3 regions of the Streptomyces sp. NPDC047085 genome follow, and region 3 is predicted to be linked to each of the others. Evidence: riboswitches for the same ligand, from Rfam matches in the RefSeq annotation. Region 3 holds a riboswitch; each other region holds the start of a gene.

Region 1 (2,193 bases), on a different contig from region 3:
CTCCCCGTTCACGGAGATGGTGACGGAGAGGGTCATGCGGGCTGCTCCATGCGTGCGTGCTGTTCCATGTGTGCGTGCTGCTCCCTGCGCGTGTGCTGTTCCCTGGGCGCGTACTGTTCCCTGGCCGCGCCGCCGAAGCGCTGCGGCGTGAACGGGCGGGCCTCCTCGGGCAGTTCACCGCCGGCCAGCAGCTCCGCCATGACGTCCCCGGTGACCGGGGTGAGCAGCACCCCGTTGCGGTAGTGCCCGGTGGCCAGCAGCAGCCCGTCCAGGCCGGACGGGCCGAGCAGCGGCGCGTTGTCCGGGGAGCCGGGGCGCAGCCCGGCCCGCGTCTCGGTGAGGGGCAGCTCCGTGATGCCGGGCACCAGCTCGTGGGCGTCGCGCAGCAGCTCGTACACTCCGCCCGCCGTCACCGTCGTGTCCCAGCCCAGCTCCTCGCTGGTGGCGCCGACGACCAGCTCCCCGTTCTCCCGGGGCACCAGGTACACCTGGCTGCCCCGCACCACGGCCCGCACGGTACGGCTCAGGAACGGCGCGTACCGGCGCGGCACGGTCAGCCGCAGCACCTGGCCCTTCACCGGCCGCACCGGAGGCAGCACCTCGTCCGACACACCCGCGAGCCGCCCGCTCAGGCTCCCGCCCGCGAGCACCACCTGCCCCGCGGCCAGCGCGGTGCCGTCCGCCGTGGTGACGCCGGCGGCCCGGTCCCGTACGACGTCGAGCCGCTCGGCCCACGACCGGTGGAAGACCACCCCGGCCTGCTCGCACGCGGCCACCAGGGCCGCGGCCAGCCGCCGCGGGTCGATCTGGTGGTCCCCGTCGACCCTGAGGCCGCCGCGCACGCCGGGCGCGAGCATCGGCTCCAGGCGTCGGCAGTCCCGCCCGGACAGCCACTCCGCCTCCAGACCGGAACGCTGCTGCAGCGCGTGCAGTTCGCGCAGGTGGGCGCGGTCATCGGCATCGAGCGCGATCGCGAGGGTGCCGCAGCGGCGGTAGCCGAGGTCATGGCCGGTCAGCTCGGTCAGCTCCGCCGCGAAGTCGGGGTAGCGGCGGGCGGACTCCAGGTTCAGGGCGAGCAGCGTCTCCTCGCCGTAGTGCAGTTCGGTGACCGCGGCCAGCATCCCCGCCGCGACCAGCGCGGCCCCGCCGCCGGGCTCGGGGTCCACCACGGTCGTGGCGAGCCCGCGCTGCGCGGCCCGCCAGGCCGTGACCAGGCCGATGATCCCGCCCCCGATGACGAGGACATCGGATGTATCGGACGTACGTGACGACATGGGCGTCCAGCCCCTCCCTTCGCCGGCATGACCCGGATCAGGTTCGTACGGTCGGAGGCCGCCCAGCCTCCCTCTCAGCCCGGTGCGTCCGGGCTCCCGCGAGTGCTTGTACGGTGGCCACCCTAGCCCGCGAAGCCGTTCGCTTGTAAAGGGAGCCTCTGCCCATGGCCCGCTCGCTCGACGGACTGATCCTCGCCCCGGTCGCGGACCAGGCCCCAGGTCAGGTGGGCACCCGTACCCGGTTCGCGTACCACGAGAAGGACGGCGAGATCTGGGCCGAGTACGCGGGCGGCGACGTCGTACGCGGCCATCTGGTCGGCACCCGGGACGGTGACCGGCTGGACTTCCGGTACGTCCAGCTCAAGCACGACGGGACCACGTCCTCGGGGCACTGCGTGTCGACCGTCGTCGAGCTTCCGGACGGGCGGGTGCGCCTGGAGGAGGCCTGGGAGTGGGAGTCGCAGCCGGGCGCCGGGACGAGTGTCGTGGAGCAGGTCCGCAGCACGCCCGCTGACTGACGTGTCAGTTGTCTATGGTGATCGGGTGAGCGAGCAGACAGCGCAGGAAGGCACCGCGCACCAGGGCGCGGGACGGGAGCGGCGCGTGGTCGTCGTGGGTGCGGGCATGGCCGGGGTGCAGACCGCGGTCGCCCTGCGGGAACAGGGTTTCAAGGGCACCGTGACCCTCATCGGCGCGGAACCCCATCAGCCCTACGACCGGCCGCCGCTGTCCAAGGCCGTGCTGCTCGGCACGTCCGAGGGCTCCGCCTTCGACGTCGACTTCGAGTCGCTCGACATCGAACTGCGGCTCGGCTGCGAGGCGCTGGGCGTGCGCCCCGCCGACCACGCACTGGACACCGAGGCCGGGCCCGTCCCGTACGACGTCCTCGTCCTCGCCACCGGCGCCGAACCGATCCGGC
Region 2 (2,193 bases), on a different contig from region 3:
GATGAGCATGATGGCGCTCGACCCGACCACCGCCACGAGCAGCGGATTCGAGCCCTGAAGTATCGCGGGCAGGATGAAGAGGGTCAGCACCAGGAAGCTGACGGCCAGCGCGACCAGCGCCATGACACCCCGCAGCCGGCCCACCACCACGACGGCGAGCGCGAAGATCCCGGCGAGCAGCGCCATGGGGAACTTCCGGTTCACATCGGTGACCGAGTACTGCAGATCCCTCGGCGCCGAGGGCTCGTAGGCGACCACGACCTTCTCGCCCTGGTGCAACTGCCGTGACTGGTCCGGCTGCACGATCTCGGTGAACGTACGGCCCTTGTCCTTGCCGCTGTCGACCCGGACCGTCGCCTTCTTGCAGGTGCCGTTCGCCTCCTGCTGCGCCGCGTTGCCCTCGGCGGTGGAGGTGTCGCCGGTCGGGGTCTCCCCCGAGGCGTTGACCGACTTGCAGCTCACCTCGACCACCCTGGTGACCGTGGCCTGCTGGGTCTGGCGGTCGAAGCCGACGCCGGTGCGCTGGTGCGACGGGGCTCCGCCGGGCCACAGCACCACGAGGCCCACCACGACGGCCGCGGTGAACGGGACCAGGATCGCCGCGATGACCTTGCGCAGATGCTTCGAGACCGGCGCGGCGGGTCCGTGGCTGTGGCTGTGGCTGTGCGTGTGGCCGTGCCCGCCGCCGGAGCCATGTCCGTTTGCGGCACCATGGCCGCCACCGTTTTCGGGGCCGTGCCGGTGGGGTGGGCCAGGTGGGCCGGGCGGTGGGTTCGGGGGCTGGTGTGTCGTGGTCACGGCCCGATCATTGCAAGAACGGCGGAGGCCCACTGTTCATCACGCCACATATGACGCTAGCGTGGAGGCACCTTTGCACACGCGGGAGCTCGGAGCACCGGGCTGAGAGGGCGCTGACCTCCGTATTCGCGATGTTTCACGTGGAACGTGGTTTCACGGGAAACATCAGCAGACGGAAACCGCTGCGTCGACCGCCGAACCTGTTACCGGGTAATGCCGGCGTAGGGAGTAGGTCTCATGACCAACAAGGACGCACGCACGCCTGCCTCCACGCAGAACGCGACCGCCGGGTCGACGGACGCGGGGGCCGGGAAGTCCATCGGCTGGCACAAGTCGTACGTCGAGGGTTCGCGCCCCGACCTGCGCGTGCCGGTCCGTCAGGTGCACCTCACCAACGGGCAGTCGGTCACGTTGTACGACACATCGGGCCCGTACACCGATCCACTCGCCGACACCGACGTCCGCAGGGGCCTGCCGCCGCTGCGGGAGAACTGGATCATCGCCCGCGGTGACACCGAGGAGTACGCGGGCCGTCCCGTGCGCCCCGAGGACGACGGGATCAAGCACACCTCCCCGCGCGGTGGGCTGCGCAACCTGGACGCGGTCTTCCCGGGACGCCCGCGTCAGCCGCGCCGGGGCCGTGACGGTCAGGCGGTGACGCAGCTGGCGTACGCGCGCCGGGGCGAGATCACGCCCGAGATGGAGTTCGTGGCCCTCCGGGAGAACGTGTCGCCCGAGGTCGTCCGCGAGGAGATCGCGGCGGGCCGTGCGGTCCTGCCCGCGAACGTCAATCACCCGGAGATCGAGCCGATGATCATCGGCAAGCGGTTCCTGGTGAAGGTCAACGCCAACATCGGCAACTCCGCCGTCACCTCCTCGATCGAGGAGGAGGTCGAGAAGATGACCTGGGCGACCCGCTGGGGCGCCGACACGGTCATGGATCTCTCCACCGGCCGCAACATCCACACCACCCGCGAGTGGGTGCTGCGCAACTCCCCCGTCCCCATCGGCACGGTGCCGCTCTACCAGGCCCTGGAGAAGGTCGACGGCAAGGCCGAGGAACTGACCTGGGAGATCTACAAGGACACGGTCATCGAGCAGGCCGAGCAGGGCGTGGACTACATGACCGTCCACGCCGGCGTGCGCCTGCCGTACGTCCCGCTCACCGCCAACCGCAAGACCGGCATCGTCTCGCGGGGTGGTTCGATCATGGCCGCGTGGTGCCTGGCGCACCACAAGGAATCGTTCCTGTACGAGAACTTCGAGGAGCTCTGCGAGATCCTCGCCGCCTACGACGTCACCTACTCGCTGGGCGACGGCCTGCGTCCCGGCTCGATCGCGGACGCCAACGACGAGGCGCAGTTCGCGGAACTCCGGACTCTCGGGGAACTCAAC
Region 3 (2,193 bases):
GGGCACCTTCGCGCCGTCGACCACCGGGTACACGAACATGTTCAGCGGCATGTCCTGCTGGAACTCCTTGGTGAGCAGGAAGTCGATGAACGCCTTGCCGCCCTTGGTGTTCTTCGCGTTGCTGAGCAGCCCGGCAAACTCGATCTGCCGGAAGCAGGTGCCGTTCGACACCCCGGTCGGGGCGGTGCTGGGCCGCTTCTTGGCGTAGATCACCTCGGCGGGCGGCGAGGACGCGTACGACACCACGAGCGGCCGGTCGCCGCCCGCCTTCTTGCCCTCGGAGGAACCGGAGAACTCCTGGTAGTAGGCCGTCTCCCAGCCGTCGACGACCTTGACGCCGTTGGCCTTGAGCTTCTTCCAGTAGGCCTGCCAGCCGTTGTCGCCGAACTGGGCGGCGCTGCCGAGCAGGAAGCCGAGGCCGGGCGAGGAGGTGGCGGCGTTCTCGGTGACGAGGAGGTTCTTGTACTGCGGCTTGGCGAGGTCGGCGTAGGACTGCGGCGGGGTCAGCTTGTGCTCGCTGAAGTAGGCCTTGTCGTAATTGACGCAGATGTCTCCGCTGTCGACGGGCGTGACGCGGTGCTTGTCCTTGTCGAGCTGGTAGGCGGCGCCGACCGTGTCCAGGCCCTTCGCCGCGTACGGCTGGAAGAGCCCGTTGTCGAGGGCGCGGGAGAGCAGGGTGTTGTCGACGCCGAAGAAGACGTCGCCCTGGGGGTTGTCCTTGGTCAGGATGGCCTTGTTGACGGCCTGTCCGGCGTCGCCGTCCTTCAGGACCCTCACCTTGTACCCGGACTGCTTCTCGAAGTCCTTGACCACGTTCGTGGAGACCGCCCACGAGTCGTGGCTGACGAGGGTGACGGTCTTGGAGTCCGCGGACGACGTGGCGTCCGTCGACCCGCACGCGGACAGCGTGACGAGGCCGAGCCCGACGGCCAGGGCCACGAAGGTCTTGTTGTGCACTGGATGTCCTCCTGGGGTTGGCCAGGAAGAACGCGGCCCCGCCCGGACCCCGGGCAGGGCACGACAGCTTGAGGTGATGACCGAACTTCCTACCCAGAATGACCTGGGCGAGGTTCAGAGGGTCTGCGGCCTGGTTGCCGCACTCTCAGCGCTGTGGCGCTCCCCTGTCGGAATATGAAGATATGAATGACGGGGGTCAGATTACCGCTCGGTGGCCGCGAGCTGACCACAGGCCCCGTCGATCTCCTGGCCCCGGGTGTCCCGGATGGTCACCGGCACCCCATGGGCGGCGATGGCCTCCACGAACGCCTTCTCGTCCTCGGGGCGCGAGGCGGTCCACTTGGAGCCCGGAGTCGGGTTCAGCGGGATGAGGTTGACGTGCACGGGCTTGCCCTTGAGCAGCCGCCCGAGCCGGTCACCGCGCCAGGCTTGGTCGTTGATGTCGCGGATGAGCGCGTACTCGATGGAGAGCCGGCGCCCGGACTTCTCGACGTACTCGAAGCCGGCGTCCAGCACCTCGCGCACCTTCCACCGCGTGTTCACGGGGACGAGGGTGTCGCGCAGCTCGTCGTCGGGCGCGTGCAGGGAGATCGCGAGCCGGCACTTGAAGCCCTCATCGGCGAACCGGTGGATGGCGGGCACCAGGCCGACGGTCGACACGGTGATCCCCCGCTGGGACAGCCCGAGCCCGTCCGGTGCGGGATCGGTGAGCGCCCGGATGGCCCCCACGACCCGCTTGTAGTTGGCGAGCGGCTCGCCCATCCCCATGAAGACGATGTTGGACAGCCGCGCCGGCCCACCCGGCACCTCGCCGTCCCGCAGCGCCCGCATGCCGTCCACGATCTGGTGGACGATCTCGGCGGTCGACAGATTCCGGTCCAGCCCCGCCTGCCCGGTCGCGCAGAACGGGCAGTTCATCCCGCACCCGGCCTGCGAGCTGATGCACATGGTGACCCGGTCCGGGTACCGCATGAGCACCGACTCCACCAGGGTCCCGTCGAACAGCCGCCACAGCGTCTTGCGGGTCGTCCCCTCGTCGGTCGACAGATGCCGTACGACCGTCATCAGCTCGGGGAACAGCGCCTCGCGCAGCTTCTCCCGCGAACCGGCCGGGATGTCGGTCCACTGCTCGGGGTCGTGTGCGTACCGCGCGAAGTAGTGCTGCGAGAGCTGCTTGGCACGGAACGGCTTCTCCCCGACCTCGGCCACCGCGTCCTTGCGCTCGGCGGGCGAGAG

The links. Region 3 has a riboswitch for thiamine pyrophosphate ahead of ABZ865_RS25900 (thiamine ABC transporter substrate-binding protein). Riboswitches for the same ligand answer to the same signal wherever they lie in the genome.
Region 1: another riboswitch for thiamine pyrophosphate. It lies ahead of thiO (glycine oxidase ThiO); the one in region 3 lies ahead of ABZ865_RS25900 (thiamine ABC transporter substrate-binding protein).
Region 2: another riboswitch for thiamine pyrophosphate. It lies ahead of thiC (phosphomethylpyrimidine synthase ThiC); the one in region 3 lies ahead of ABZ865_RS25900 (thiamine ABC transporter substrate-binding protein).

Annotation. Positions count from the first base shown of each region.
Region 1 is NZ_JBEYUW010000001.1:920,445-922,637, forward strand. Features, by position in the region: gene thiS (sulfur carrier protein ThiS) at 1-36, opposite strand, end outside; gene thiO (glycine oxidase ThiO) at 33-1,274, opposite strand; TPP riboswitch at 1,272-1,384, opposite strand; gene ABZ865_RS03955 (hypothetical protein) at 1,439-1,792, shown strand; gene ABZ865_RS03960 (FAD-dependent oxidoreductase) at 1,818-2,193, shown strand, end outside.
Region 2 is NZ_JBEYUW010000004.1:528,780-530,972, forward strand. Features, by position in the region: gene ABZ865_RS17905 (YibE/F family protein) at 1-798, opposite strand, end outside; TPP riboswitch at 870-1,043, shown strand; gene thiC (phosphomethylpyrimidine synthase ThiC) at 1,036-2,193, shown strand, end outside.
Region 3 is NZ_JBEYUW010000008.1:118,047-120,239, forward strand. Features, by position in the region: gene ABZ865_RS25900 (thiamine ABC transporter substrate-binding protein) at 1-957, opposite strand, end outside; TPP riboswitch at 1,026-1,133, opposite strand; gene rlmN (23S rRNA (adenine(2503)-C(2))-methyltransferase RlmN) at 1,159-2,193, opposite strand, start outside.